Regions from separate parts of the Streptomyces sp. NPDC002057 genome, predicted to be linked through region 4. Evidence: riboswitches for the same ligand, from Rfam matches in the RefSeq annotation. Region 4 holds a riboswitch; each other region holds the start of a gene.
What was found. Region 4 has a riboswitch for cyclic di-AMP ahead of ABT129_RS32175 (transglycosylase family protein). Riboswitches for the same ligand answer to the same signal wherever they lie in the genome.

Region 1 (3,372 bases), on a different contig from region 4:
CGGCCGAGTCCCGGATGTCCCGGCCGCGCCAGGGCACCGAGGAGACCGTCGCGGCGATCGACGCCGCCTCGGTCCGGGCCTTCTTCGAGGCGTACGTCCGGCCCGCCACGGCCACCGCCGTGGTCGTCGGCGACCTGACCGGCGTCGACCTGGACAAGGTCCTCGCGGAGACGCTGGGCGCCTGGACGGGCGAGCCGGGCGAGCCGCTCCCCATGCCGCCGATCACCGCCGACGACACCGGACGGGTCGTCATCGTGGACCGTCCCGGCGCCGTCCAGACCCAGTTGCTGATCGGCCGGATCGGCTCGGACCGGCACGCCTCGGTCTGGCCGGCCCAGGTCCTGGGGACGTACTGCCTGGGCGGCACCCTCACCTCGCGGCTCGACCGGGTGCTGCGCGAGGAGAAGGGCTACACGTACGGCGTGCGGGCGTTCGGGCAGGTGCTCCGCTCCGACGCCGGGGGGAACGGCGCCTCGATGCTCGCCATCAGCGGTTCCATCGACACCCCCAACACCGGTCCGGCCCTCGACGACCTGTGGAAGGTGCTGCGGACCCTCGCCGCGGAGGGCCTCACGGACGCCGAGCGCGAGACGGCCGTGCAGAACCTGGTGGGCGTCGCGCCGCTCAAGTACGAGACGGCGGCCTCCGTCGCCGGGACGCTCGCCGACCAGGTCGAGCAGCACCTCCCGGACGACTACCAGGCCCGGTTGTACGCGCGCCTGGCCGAGACCGGCACGGTCGAGGCGACCGCGGCCGTGGTCAGCGCGTTCCCGGTGGACCGGCTCGTCACCGTGCTCGTGGGCGACGCGGCGCAGATCGCGGAGCCGGTGCGGGCGCTCGGCATCGGTGAAGTGACCGTCGTGACGGGCTGATTCCGCCCTCTGCCACGACAACGGAGGACCCCGACGGCATAGTTCGTCGGGGTCCTCCCCTTTGTCCGTATTGGGGGTGACGGTGATCGTTTGCCCTGTGGCATGTCTTACAAAAAGCCGGTCTGGTTGGTGAATGGATGACGATCCGCATAGCGTCGGGCCGTCTGTTCGTCAGTTGCACGTGCCGCAGCCGCGGCATCGGACAGACATCGCCGAGTCCCCGTCAGGCGCGAGCCTGGGGAGCCGGGGACCCACGTCCCTGGGGTGAATCGGGCGCCTTCGTCTCGTGCGGAGGGGCTCGTAGGAGACCTTCCTGCTCCGAACCCGTCAGCTAACCCGGTAGGCGAGAGGGAAGGAAAGGATCAGCCCCTACATGGCGTTCACCCGTGCCACCGGGAAGCATCGTGGTTCGAGCCGGATGGCGCGACGCAGCGTGGGCTTCGCCGGCGCCGCGACGCTGGCCACCACCGGCGTCATCGGAACCCTCGCCTCCCCGGCGCTCGCCGCCGACACGGACAACCGCGGGGTCGAGGACACCGGGCTCACCAAGGTGATCACCGAGGACTCCCTCGTCGACCGGCTCAACGCCCAGGCCGCCGCCCAGGAGCGGGAGGCCTTCGAGGCCGCCGCCAAGGCGAAGGCCCAGGCCGAGGCGGAGCGCAAGGCCGAGGCCCGCGCCAAGGAGCTCCGCGCGGAGAAGGAGCGTGCCGCCCGTGAGGCCGAGCGCCGCCGCCTCGCCTCCTTCCAGCTCCCCGTCGCCGGCACGTACGTCTCCACCGGCTACCAGACCGGCGGCTCCCTCTGGTCCTCCGGCAGCCACTCCGGCATCGACTTCCACGCCGCCTACGGCAGCAGCGTCGTCTCCGTCGGCTCCGGCACCGTCGTCGAGGCCGGCTGGGGCGGCGCGTACGGCAACAACGTCGTCATCCGGATGAACGACGGCACGTTCACCCAGTACGGTCACCTCTCCTCCGTCGGGGTCCACGTCGGCCAGACGGTCGAGCCCGGCCAGCGGATCGGCATCTCCGGCTCCACCGGCAACTCGACCGGCCCGCACCTCCACTTCGAGGCGCGCACGACCGCCGAGTACGGCTCCGACATGAACCCGGTCGCCTACCTCCGGGCGCGCGGCGTCGACGTCTGACCCGAGAAGACCTGGCGCGGCGGGACCGCCGCGCGTCGCAAAAGCCCCGGCTCGTACTGAGCCGGGGCTTTTCGTCGGTCAAAAGGCGGCCATATTCCGCTGGGGCATCGGAAATTCCGGCGGGCTGCAATAGAGTCGCAGATCGGGCGCAGAACAGGCGCCGCTCGAATTGACTCGCGCAGACCCAAGGCGGAGGTCGGACATGCGCATTCCCGCGCACTCGGTATGCACGGCGATCCGGGACGACATCGTCTCCGGCGTCTTCGAGCGGGGCAGCCGGCTGACCGAGGAACAGCTGGCCCGCCGGTACGGGGTGTCCCGCGTCCCGGTCCGGGAGGCCCTGCGCACGCTGGAGTCCGAGGGCTTCGTCGTCACCCGCCGCCACGCGGGCGCGCACGTCGCCGAGCCCACCGACCAGGAGGCGGCCGATCTGCTCGACATGCGGGCGCTGCTCGAACCGCTGGGGGCCGCCCGCGCCGCCCAGCGCCGCACGGAGGCACACCTCAAGGTGTTGCGCGGCCTGGTCAGGCTGGGCCAGGAGCGGGCCAGGCGGGGCCAGGGCGAGGATCTGCGCTCCCTGGGCGGCTGGTTCCACGAGACGCTCGCACAGGCCTCCGGCAGCCCGGCCCTGACGGCGCTGCTGACCCAGCTGCGGCACAAGATCGCCTGGACGTACGCGGTCGAGCAGCCCGCCCATCCGGTGGAGGCCTGGGCCGAGCACGGCGCGATCGTGGACGCCGTGGCGCGCGGCGACGCCGAGCGGGCGCGGTCCCTGACGGCGCTGCACGCGGAGCGCTCGTACCCGCTGCACCGCCTCAAGAGGCCGGAGCGCGGCCGTGTGAGGGTTTCGCAACACGCAGTCAACACGGCGAGTGCCCGGAATTAACGCGCGCACCGTATACAAAGAATTGGAATTCCTGGGGTTTTCGGGTGCGGCGATCCCGTGTCGCCTCCGGCTGCCCGAAAGTCGCCTCGCGCTGCCCGGAACAGGAATAGCGAAAGGCCGCGACCACCGGAATTCCGGCGGGCACGGCCTTTCGTCGTACGGGGTGGGACGACCCGGATCAGACGGTCTCGGGGAGCTCGTTCAGACCCTCGGCGACCAGCTTCGCCAGACGGTCCAGAGCGGCCTCGGCGCCGTCGGCCTCCGAAGCGAGGATGATCTCCTCGCCGCCCTGCGCGCCCAGGCCGAGCACGGCGAGCATGGAGGCGGCGTTGACCGGGGTGCCGTCGGACTTGGCGATCGTCACCGGAACGCCGGAAGCCGTGGCGGCACGGACGAAGATGGACGCGGGGCGGGCGTGCAGGCCCTCGGCCCAGCCGACGTTGACGCGGCGCTCAGCCATGGTGTTGCCC
Region 2 (3,372 bases), on a different contig from region 4:
CCGGGCACCTCTTCGCCGGCTTCCTCTACCTGCTCTTCATGCTGGGCGGGCAGAACCAGTAGCGCGGCGCGGGCTCACGCCTCCGTGAGCAGGCGCTCCCGCAGGCGCTCGCGGGTCTCCGGGGCCAGCTTCAGGCCCTCCGTGAGGTAGGCGTCCACCGAACCCCAGGTCGCCTCGATCATCTCGAAGGCGCCCCGCAGGTACTCCACCCGCGCGTCGAACAGCGGGCTCAGCAGCTCCATCACCTCGGGCGACATCGCGTCCGCGTCGGTGGAGCTGCGGCGCACCTTGTAGCGGCGGTGCGGGTCGTTCGACTTCACGTAGTCCGCCTCGATCGCCTCCCGCTCGACCCCGACGGCGAGCAGGGTGATCGCTATGGAGAGCCCGGCGCGGTCCTTTCCGGCCGCGCAGTGCATCAGCGCGGGGAGGCTGTCCTCCGCCAGGGAGTGCAGGATCCGGCTGTGCTCCGCGGTCCGCTCGACCACCATCTTCCGGTACGAGTCGGACATTCGGGCCGCGGCCTTGCCCTCGCCGAGGATCTCCCGCAGCTGCTCGATGTCGCCGTCGCGGACCAGCTTCCAGAACTCCTTGCCGTCGGCCGGGTCGTTGAGCGGTATGTTCACGTTCCGCACGCCGGGCAGGTCCACGTCAGGACCCTCGATCTTCCGGTCCGCCAGGTTCCGGTAGTCGAAGACGGTGTGCAGTCCCAGCGAGTCGAGGAAGGTGACGTCCTCCTCGGTGGCGTGGGCGAGGTGGCCGCTGCGGTAGAGACGGCCGGGGCGCACGGCGCGCCCGTCCGTCGTCGGCAGGCCGCCCACGTCCCGGAAGTTGCGGACCTCGGCGAGCTCGGGCTCGGTCGCTTCGGCGGGCGGGACCTGCGGCAGCTGCTGCGTCACGGATGCTCCTGATGATCGACGTTCGGGTGCCCCGACACGAGGTCGGTTCCAGGGGCAATCATCCAGCCGGGACGGTGTCGGCGCACCCCCCTGGACGGGAATGGGTGATCTGTCCGAATTGAGGCCTTGCGTATAACGCGCCCTGGTTGCAGGCGAGATGAGCCGCGGCGCGTGAGCAGGGTCATAGAAGTGACGGATCGTGGCCGGAGGCCCGGGGCAATTGCCGTACGGAAAAAGGAAATCGAAGGACCGTCATCGACGGAGGGTGACCGGAATTCCGGGCGGAGGAGCGGGTGGGGAAAGCCGGCGGAAATCAGTGGCTTGTTCGTGCCGACCCCGCTCGTCTAGCGTCACCGTCAATCCGGTCGGACCGCCGAATCCTGCCACCGTCCGGAATTCCACCCATCCCATGCGTGGCAGGAGCGGGGGACCCAGGAAGTACGCCGGTCCCGCGAAGCAGGACGGCTTGGGGTGAAGCCGCGTGGACACGCGGCCGGGCATCTCCAGTCCGAACCCGACAGCTCACCTCGCAGGCGCCGGAGAGGAATTCGCCATGCCCGCGAAGGGTAAGCACCGCCGTACCAAGTCCAACCCCCTGACCCGCGGAATCGTCGCCGCCGGTACGGGAGGCGCCGTCGTCGCCCTCCCGCTCCTCGGCGCCACCGGGGCCCACGCCGCCACCCCGGCCGCCGTTCCCGGACAGGCCGTCACGGCCGCCGCCCAGGTGAAGGCCTCCGCCGCCGTCCAGGCCGCGCCCACCGCCAAGGCCAAGCCGAAGACGTACTCCGTCGTGAGCGGCGACTACCTGTCGAAGATCGCCGAGGAGCACCACCTCACCGGCGGCTGGCAGAAGCTCTACGCGGACAACCGCCAGGTCGTCGGCGAGAACCCCTCGCTCATCCTGCCCGGCATGAAGCTCACGCTCGGCGCGAAGAGCAAGGCCCCGGCCGCCGCGCCGAAGAGCGCCGCGCCCGAGGCCGCCCCGAAGGCCTCGGCCAAGAACAACGACGAGGCCCCCCGCGCCTCGCGCGGCGGCGAGCGCTCCGCCGCCCCGGCCGCGAGCACGGAGTCCTCGAACTCCACCGCGCCGTCCTCGGGCTCCTCCACCTCCGGCGCCTCGACCTCCGCGTCCGGCTGGGTCGCCCCGGTCGGCGGCGGCGTCTCCACCCCGTACCGCGCCTCCGGCTCCATGTGGTCCTCCGGCTACCACACCGGTGCCGACTTCATCGCCTCCTCCGGCACCACCGTCCGCGCCGTCGGCGCGGGCACGGTCGTCTCGGCCGGCTGGAGCGGTTCGTACGGCAACGAGGTCGTCATCCAGCACGCCGACGGCAACTACTCGCAGTACGCCCACCTCTCCTCGCTCTCCGTCTCGTCCGGCCAGACCGTCACCGGCGGCCAGCAGATCGGCCTCTCCGGTTCCACCGGCAACTCCACCGGCCCGCACCTGCACTTCGAGATCCGTACCTCGCCGAGCTACGGCTCCGACGTCGACCCGCTGGCCTACCTGCGCCAGCACGGCGTCTCCATCTGACGCACACCCGTCACCCGAGTGGCCCGGCACCCCGTGCCGGGCCATCGGCGTGCCCGAGGTCTATTCCGGCTTGGCAAATTCTTTATCGGTGGCATATGTCACCCAGCGTCAACCCCTCCTTACGGTCGCGTAGGTCACATCCGAAAGGGAAGGATGTGCTCCCGTGGCAGACGATTCGAGATCAAGAGACAAGAACGCATTCGGGTCGTACGCGGCGATCGGTGACAGTTTCACGGAGGGCGTCGGAGACCCCGGGCCCGCCGGGACGTACGTCGGCTGGGCGGACCGCTTCGCGGTGCTGCTCGCCGACCAGCTGCCGGAGCACGACGCCTTCCGCTACGCCAACCTGGCCGTACGCGGGCGCCTCCTCGACCAGATCGTGGCGGAACAGGTCCCCCGGGCGAAGGAACTCGCCCCCGACCTGGTGACCTTCTGCGCGGGCGGGAACGACATCATCCGCCCCGGCACGGACCCCGACGACGTCGCCGAGCGCTTCGAGCGCGCCGTCGCCGAACTGACCTCAGCCGTCGGCACCGTGATGGTGACCACCGGCTTCGACACCCGTGACGTACCCGTGCTCAGGCACCTGCGCGGCAAGATCGCCACGTACACCGCCCACGTCCGGGCCATCGCCGACCGCTACGACTGCCCGGTCCTCGACCTGTGGTCCCTCAGGTCCGTCCAGGACCGGCGGGCCTGGGACAACGACCGGCTGCACCTCTCGGCCGAGGGACACACCCGGGTGGCCCTGCGCGCCGCCCAGGTCCTCGGCCTGCCGGTGCCCGCCGACCCGGACCAGGCGTGGCCGCCGGTTCCGCCGCGCGGCACGCTGGAGGTGCGCCGCGACGACATCAACTGGGCCAAGGAGTACCTCGTGCCCTGGATCGGGCGCCGGCTCCGGGGCGAGAGCTCCGGCGACCACGTCGAGGCCAAGCGCCCCGA
Region 3 (3,372 bases), on a different contig from region 4:
GGTGGGGCTGCTGCTGTGCGCGGCGGTCCTGGCCGTCGCGAACGCGGTGCTCTACCCGTACGAGATGGACACCGTGGTCGCCCTGTCCCGGGGGCGCTGGGTGGCCACCCACTACGGGCTCTACAACACGGTGTGCGGGATCGGCATCACCCTCGGGAACCTGGGGACGGGCGCGCTGCTCGACGTGACCGGGTGGTCGGCGGTGCCGTGGCTCGCGCTGTGCGCGGTCGGCCTGGTGTGCGCGGCGGCGATGGCCCTGCTCGCGAGGGGCGGCCGGCTGGCGGAGGAGGGGACGCGCGGCTGCCCCGAGCCCCGGAAGGGGTGAGCCGCCCCCTGCCGCCCCGGGCCCCGGCGGGGTGAGCCGCCCGGCCGGTACGCCAGTCGGCCCCGTGGAAGTCGCCGCCCCCACCGGGGGCGGCGACCCTGGGAGGGCGCGCGGTACGGGCCGCCGCCGGGACGGACGGGGCAGGAGAGCACAGGTGGGGCACCCCTTGGGAGGGATCGGCGGCGGGCGGAGGGGCGAGGGCCGCCGCCCCTACGGGGTTGCCCGCAGGTTCATCCGGGCACTGCCACCGCTGATCATCGTGGGCGGTGTCGTCTTCGACGTCCTGACCCCGCCGCAGTACAGCGCGGCGCCGCTCTTCTCCGCCGCCCCGCTGATCGCGGCGCCGTTCTTCTCCACCCTCACGACGCTCCTCACCGGGATCGCGGCCGTCCTCGCCTCCGTCGGGCTGCACGTCTACAACGACACCGTCTACGAGGTCCCGGCCCTCACCGAGGCCCTGACCGTGCTCACCGTCTCCGCGCTCGCGCTCCTCATCAACCGGGTCGTGCGCCGCAGCGGCGAGCGGCTCGCCTCCGCGCGGGTCATCGCGGAGACCGCGCAGAAGGCGGTGCTGCCGACGCCCGCCGAGCGGATCGGCGGGCTGCAGTGCGCGGCCCGTTACGAGGCGGCGCAGGCGGACGCGTTCATCGGCGGCGACCTCTTCGCGGTCCAGGACACCCCGCACGGGGTGCGGCTCGTGCTCGGGGACGTCCGGGGCAAGGGCATGGACGCGGTCGAGGCCGTCGCCGTCGTCATCGGGGCGTTCCGGGAGGCCGCCGAGCAGGAACGGACCCTGGAGGGCGTGGCGCAGCGGCTCGAACGGGCGCTGGCCCGGGAGGGCACCCGCAGGGACGGGCTGGACGCCTTCGAGGGGTTCACCACGGCCGTCCTGGCCGAGATCCCGCGCGGCGACGGCGGCACCTCCGGGGGTTCCGTACGGGTCGTCAACCGCGGGCATCCGCCCCCGCTGATGCTGTACGCGGACGGGCGCCTGGACACGCTGGAGCCGGGCGACTTCGCGCTGCCGCTCGGCATGGGCGATCTGGCGGCGTGGCCGGACCGGGCCGAGGCGCGACCGTACCCGCCGGGCGCGACGCTGCTCCTCTACACCGACGGCCTCTCCGAGGCGCGGAACCCGGAGGGCGTCTTCTACGACCCGGGGGCGCGCCTCGCCGGCCGGATCTTCCCGGGGCCCGAGGAGCTGCTCGACGCGCTCGTGGACGACGTACGGCTCCACACGGGCGGACGGTCGACGGACGACATGGCGCTGCTCGCGGTGAGCCGGCCGGCGACGGGGCAGCCGGAGCGGCGCCGGACGATGCCGGTGGTGCCGCCGGGCGGGCCCGGTCACCGGTCGTAGTCGAGAGGTGTCGCTGCGATAACAATTGACGAAACGTCAGATCGCGAAGGTTTGGCCGCCCCTTACTGAAGGGGGGTCAACTCGGGCCATTCCCGCCCAATCCCATGAATGATCAAGAGGAACGGCTTGGAATCGGGACCCCCTGTCTATTAACGTTCGATAACGCAGCGCGGTCGTCCCAGCCGTCGCAAGAGGCGGCACCGTGCGCACGCGCCGAATCCTGAAAAGGAACCGGGGAACCACTACTTGGGGTGAATCGGGCCCTTCGCACCTGTGCGACGCGCCCGTAGGAGACCTTCCTGCTCCGAACCCGTCAGCTAACCCGGTAGGCGAGAAGGAAGGAAAGGAGCGCGCCTTCGTGGCGTCCAACACTCCCGCACCCGAAGCCCCCTTCGATGCCTTCGGTGGTGGTGCGGGTCCCGCCGCTCCGGACACCGAGTGGAACCCCACCGAGGATTCCCTCCGCGCCCAGAGCCGCTCCGGCGGCCGGCACCGGGTCGTCAAGCAGCGCTCCAACTTCGCCCGCTCCTCCACCGTCCTCGGCGTCGGTGTCATCGCGGCCGTCGGCGCGGGCGGCCTCGCCACCGCGCAGGAGCGGCCGCCGGTGGCGATATCGCTGCCCGACCTCGGCCTGCCGGACGCCCACGACCTCCCCGGCGTCGGCGACCTCCTCCCCGAGGAGACCCACGAGACGGTCAGCGCGGCCCGCGCCAACCCCAACCCGCTCACCGTCGCCACGTACACCACGCTCGACGAGGAGCGGGACGCACAGGGCGGGCAGACCGTCCAGGCGTCCCTGACCGACCAGGCCGGTCAGGCCACGAACGCGCCGTCCGGCGCCGGCGACGCGGGCGAGGCCCTGCGCGCCCGCATCCTCCAGCAGGCCGAGCAGCAGCAGGCCTCCGCCGACGCCGCCGACAAGGCGGCGGCGGAGAAGGCCGCCGCCGAGAAGGCGGCCGCGGAGGCCGCCGCCAAGGCCGACGCGGCGGAGAAGGCGGCCGCCGAGGCGAAGGCGAAGGCCGAGGCGGAAGCCAAGGCCAAGGCGGAGGCGGAAGCCAAGGCGAAGGCCGAGGCCGAGCGCCTCGCCAAGCTCGCCGCGAGCTACTCGATGCCCCTCTCCTCGTACACCCTCTCCGCCACCTACATGCAGTCCGGCTCCATGTGGTCCTCCGGCCACCACACCGGCCTCGACTTCGCCGCGCCCACCGGCACCCCCCTCAAGGCGGTCCACGGCGCCACGGTCAAGTCCGCCGGCTGGTCCGGCTCCTACGGCTACCGGATCGTCCTGGAGCTCTCCGACGGCACCGAGGTCTGGTACTGCCACCTCTCCTCCATGACGGTCGGCGTCGGCCAGACCGTGGGCACCGGCGAGACCATCGGCCGCGTCGGCGCCACCGGCAACGTCACCGGCGCCCACCTCCACATGGAGGTGCACACGGCCGGCGGCGACGGCATCGACCCGGCGCAGTGGCTCCGCTCCAAGGGCCTCAGCGTCTGACGCGGACCCTCCCGGAATAGGCCCGGCGGTGCGGACGGTTGACCGACCCATGACCTCACTCCGCCCGCTGGGCAGCTCCGACCTGCACGTCTTCCCCGTCGCCCTGGGCGGCAACGTCTTCGGCTGGACCGCCGACGAGGCGCAGTCCTTCGCCGTCCTCGACGCCTACAGCGCCGCCGGCGGCAACTT
Region 4 (3,372 bases):
AACTGACGTGGCGTCAGAAATGTGATCTTCACGTGATCGCGGGTCCATCGACTTGTGATGAGTGTTCGAATGCGGCTACGTTTCGCCGCAGTCTCAGCCGTCACGAGTCACATCCGTCACGCGAAAGGCGCATCTATGCGTTCCGGGAACGGACGACACCGTCGCCCCCGTCAGGCCCCCGCCATCGTCGTCGCCGCGGGCGTGACCGGATCCGCCATGGCGCTGCCTCTGCTCGCCACCGGATCCGCGTCCGCCGCCGACGCCGCCACCTGGGACCGGGTCGCCGAGTGCGAGTCCGGCGGCCAGTGGAGTGCCAACTTCGGCAACGGCATGTACGGCGGCCTCCAGTTCACCCAGGACAGCTGGGAGCGCAACGGCGGCCTCGCCTACGCCCCCAGCCCCGACCTGGCCAGCCGCGGCCAGCAGATCGCCGTGGCCGAGAAGGCCCTCGCCAAGGGCAGCACCGAGTGGGCCACCTGCGCGCCGATCGCCGGCCTGAAGAACGACGGGAAGGCCACCGGGGTGAACCCGGGCCCCACGTCCGTCCCGACGACCCCGGCCGCCGTCCCGGAGTCGAGCTGGAACACGGGGCTCCCGGAGGCCTCCACGGGCTCCAAGGGCTCCACGGAGGCCGGCGAGGCCGCCGAGGCCCCGCGGAAGACCACCGGGCCGGTCTCCCCGACCGCACCCGTCTCGCCCACGGCGCCCGCCACGTCCGCCCCGCCGACCGCGCCCGTCACGCCGACCGCGCCGGTGAGCCCCACCGCTCCGACGGACTCGGCCGACCCCTCCGCGCCGACCGCCCCCACCACCCCGGGTACGCCCGATACGTCCGTTACGCCCGGTACGCCGGAAGGTGACGAGACGTCGGCCACGCCCGGCACCGGCAAGCACCGGGGTGACGCGGCTCCGGATGAAACCGACAAGAAGGACAGTGTCACCGAATCCGGTAGACATGCCTCGGGCAAGGACAAGTTGGCGGAAGAGCCCGAGGCGACCCCCGTGACCGACGAAGCGACGAACAAGGACGCAACGGACAGTCAGGGCACTTCGGACGCGTACACCGTGCGGCCGGGCGACAGCCTGTCCGACATTGCACAGGAGAACGAACTCCCCGGAGGCTGGACCGCCCTCTACGACGCCAACCGGCGGACCGTGGGCGTCGATCCGGACCTCATCCTGCCTGGTCAGAGCCTCGACCTGACGAACGGTTCGCCCGCGCCGGCGGTGTGATTCGGGGTCAAATGTCCGGTTCTGGGCAAGTGAGACATGGGTCTCTTCGCCCCAACTGGCGTGTCACGTCCGCGAAGTTTGCTTTCGTCACCTCTCACCTGCGCAAACACCCCCCGCCGGAAGGCAAGGAGGGGCGATATTTCCGCAATACGCCTCTTTGAACTTCCGGTGGGTCTGTGTCTACGGTCGTCACCGCTCGCCACCGCGGGCCCCGTCGACCGAAACGCCGAATCCTGCCGTCGGCCGATGGGAACAGTCGTCGCGTAAGCGCCGAAGGCAGGAGTGGGGGACCCAAGGTAAGTGCCGGTCCCGGCCGTTGAGACAGACGGCCGACGATCGGCTTGGGGTGAAGCCGCGTGCTAGGACACGCGGCCGGGCAACTCTTCCGGCCCGAACCCGACAGCTCACCTCACAGGCGTCGGTGAGGAGAATCTCCATGCTGTTTTCCGGTAAGGGCAAACACCGCCGTCCCTCCAAGGCCACCCAGGTCGTCACGCTCGTCGGCGTCACCGGTGTCGCCGTCGCCGCCCCGCTGATGACCGCGGGCACCGCCTCGGCCGCCACGGCCTCCGAGTGGGACCGCGTCGCCCAGTGCGAGTCCGGCGGCAACTGGTCCATCAACACGGGCAACGGCTACTACGGCGGCCTGCAGTTCTCGGCCTCCACCTGGGCCGCGTACGGCGGCACCGCCTACGCCTCGACCGCCAACCAGGCGTCGAAGTCCCAGCAGATCGCCATCGCCGAGAAGGTCCTCGCGGGCCAGGGCAAGGGCGCGTGGCCGAGCTGCGGCGTGGGCCTCTCCGGTGCCTCGTACGACGGCGGCGCCGCCGAGAGCACCCCGAAGCAGGACACCCAGCAGCCGCAGCAGGAGCGGAAGGCCGAGCAGCCGACCACCCGCAGCGAGCAGCGTCAGGCCCCGAAGAAGGCGACGCAGCAGCAGGCCGCGCCGAAGGCCGCCGCCAAGAAGACCGTCACCACGCCGACCGGCGAGACGGTCAAGAAGGGTGACGGCGAGTACAAGGTCGCCACCGGCGACACCCTCAGCAAGATCGCTCAGGCGCAGGGCGTCAAGGGCGGCTGGGCCAAGCTCTTCGAGCTGAACAAGGACGTCGTCGAGAACGCCGACCTGATCTACCCGGGCCAGCAGCTCCACCTGAAGTGAGCCCGGCGGTCCGTGTGAGTCCGGCGGCTCACGCGGCCCCCACGACCCTCCCGCGGTGACCACCCCGACCCGGCGCGCCCTTCCCCCGTGCGCGCCGGGCCGGGGTTCCCCCGTTTCGGGAGGACCTGACGGTTACCGCCCAGTAGATTCGGGGCCCTTCGTCCCCAGATGCATGCCCTTGGGTCCTTTTTCGTCCCAGGGGGCGGGCGCCCGGCTGGCCGGAGCCCCCGAGCCGGTTAGGCTCTTGTCGCAAGGCCGAGCGACCCTGCACCGGTCATGCGTCACATCCAGCGTCACATCCCAAAAAGGAGATGCTCGTGCCGTCCATCGACGTCGTCGTAGCCCGGGAAATCCTGGACTCCCGAGGCAACCCCACGGTCGAGGTCGAGGTCGGCCTCGACGACGGCAGCACCGGCCGTGCTGCTGTTCCGTCCGGCGCCTCCACCGGTGCGTTCGAGGCCATCGAGCTTCGCGACGGTGACCCGAACCGCTACCAGGGCAAGGGTGTCGAGAAGGCCGTCCTCGCCGTCATCGAGCAGATCGGCCCGGAGCTCGTCGGCTACGACGCCACCGAGCAGCGCCTGATCGACCAGGCCATGTTCGACCTGGACGCCACCGAGAACAAGGGCTCCCTCGGCGCCAACGCCATCCTCGGCGTCTCGCTCGCCGTCGCGCACGCCGCCTCCGAGGCCTCGGACCTGCCGCTCTTCCGCTACCTCGGCGGCCCGAACGCGCACCTGCTGCCCGTTCCGATGATGAACATCCTCAACGGTGGGTCGCACGCCGACTCCAACGTGGACATCCAGGAGTTCATGATCGCCCCGATCGGCGCGGAGTCCTTCTCCGAGGCCCTTCGCTGGGGTGCCGAGATCTACCACACGCTCAAGGGCGTGCTGAAGCGCAAGGGCCTCTCCACCGGCCTCGGCGACGAGGGCGGCTTCGCCCCGAACCTGGAGTCGAACCGCGCCGCCCTCGAC

Region 1: it holds a riboswitch for cyclic di-AMP, as region 4 does, so the genes downstream of both, ABT129_RS18620 (M23 family metallopeptidase) here and ABT129_RS32175 (transglycosylase family protein) in region 4, are expected to answer to the same signal.
Region 2: it holds a riboswitch for cyclic di-AMP, as region 4 does, so the genes downstream of both, ABT129_RS25900 (M23 family metallopeptidase) here and ABT129_RS32175 (transglycosylase family protein) in region 4, are expected to answer to the same signal.
Region 3: it holds a riboswitch for cyclic di-AMP, as region 4 does, so the genes downstream of both, ABT129_RS23005 (M23 family metallopeptidase) here and ABT129_RS32175 (transglycosylase family protein) in region 4, are expected to answer to the same signal.

The regions. Positions count from the first base shown of each region.
Region 1 covers NZ_JBEOXR010000021.1:80,524-83,895, forward strand. The annotation lists gene ABT129_RS18615 (M16 family metallopeptidase) at 1-872, shown strand, start outside; cyclic di-AMP (ydaO/yuaA leader) riboswitch at 1,073-1,233, shown strand; gene ABT129_RS18620 (M23 family metallopeptidase) at 1,246-2,016, shown strand; gene ABT129_RS18625 (GntR family transcriptional regulator) at 2,219-2,902, shown strand; gene ABT129_RS18630 (HPr family phosphocarrier protein) at 3,081-3,362, opposite strand.
Region 2 covers NZ_JBEOXR010000038.1:30,766-34,137, forward strand. The annotation lists gene ABT129_RS25890 (DUF6126 family protein) at 1-62, shown strand, start outside; gene ABT129_RS25895 (tyrosine-protein phosphatase) at 75-896, opposite strand; cyclic di-AMP (ydaO/yuaA leader) riboswitch at 1,286-1,445, shown strand; gene ABT129_RS25900 (M23 family metallopeptidase) at 1,450-2,430, shown strand; gene ABT129_RS25905 (SGNH/GDSL hydrolase family protein) at 2,594-3,372, shown strand, end outside.
Region 3 covers NZ_JBEOXR010000030.1:80,458-83,829, forward strand. The annotation lists gene ABT129_RS22995 (MFS transporter) at 1-325, shown strand, start outside; gene ABT129_RS23000 (PP2C family protein-serine/threonine phosphatase) at 480-1,685, shown strand; cyclic di-AMP (ydaO/yuaA leader) riboswitch at 1,887-2,032, shown strand; gene ABT129_RS23005 (M23 family metallopeptidase) at 2,044-3,183, shown strand; gene ABT129_RS23010 (aldo/keto reductase) at 3,233-3,372, shown strand, end outside.
Region 4 covers NZ_JBEOXR010000058.1:44,116-47,487, reverse strand. The annotation lists gene ABT129_RS32185 (cytochrome P450 family protein) at 1-1, shown strand, start outside; gene ABT129_RS32180 (transglycosylase family protein) at 136-1,233, shown strand; cyclic di-AMP (ydaO/yuaA leader) riboswitch at 1,492-1,666, shown strand; gene ABT129_RS32175 (transglycosylase family protein) at 1,670-2,395, shown strand; gene eno (phosphopyruvate hydratase) at 2,707-3,372, shown strand, end outside.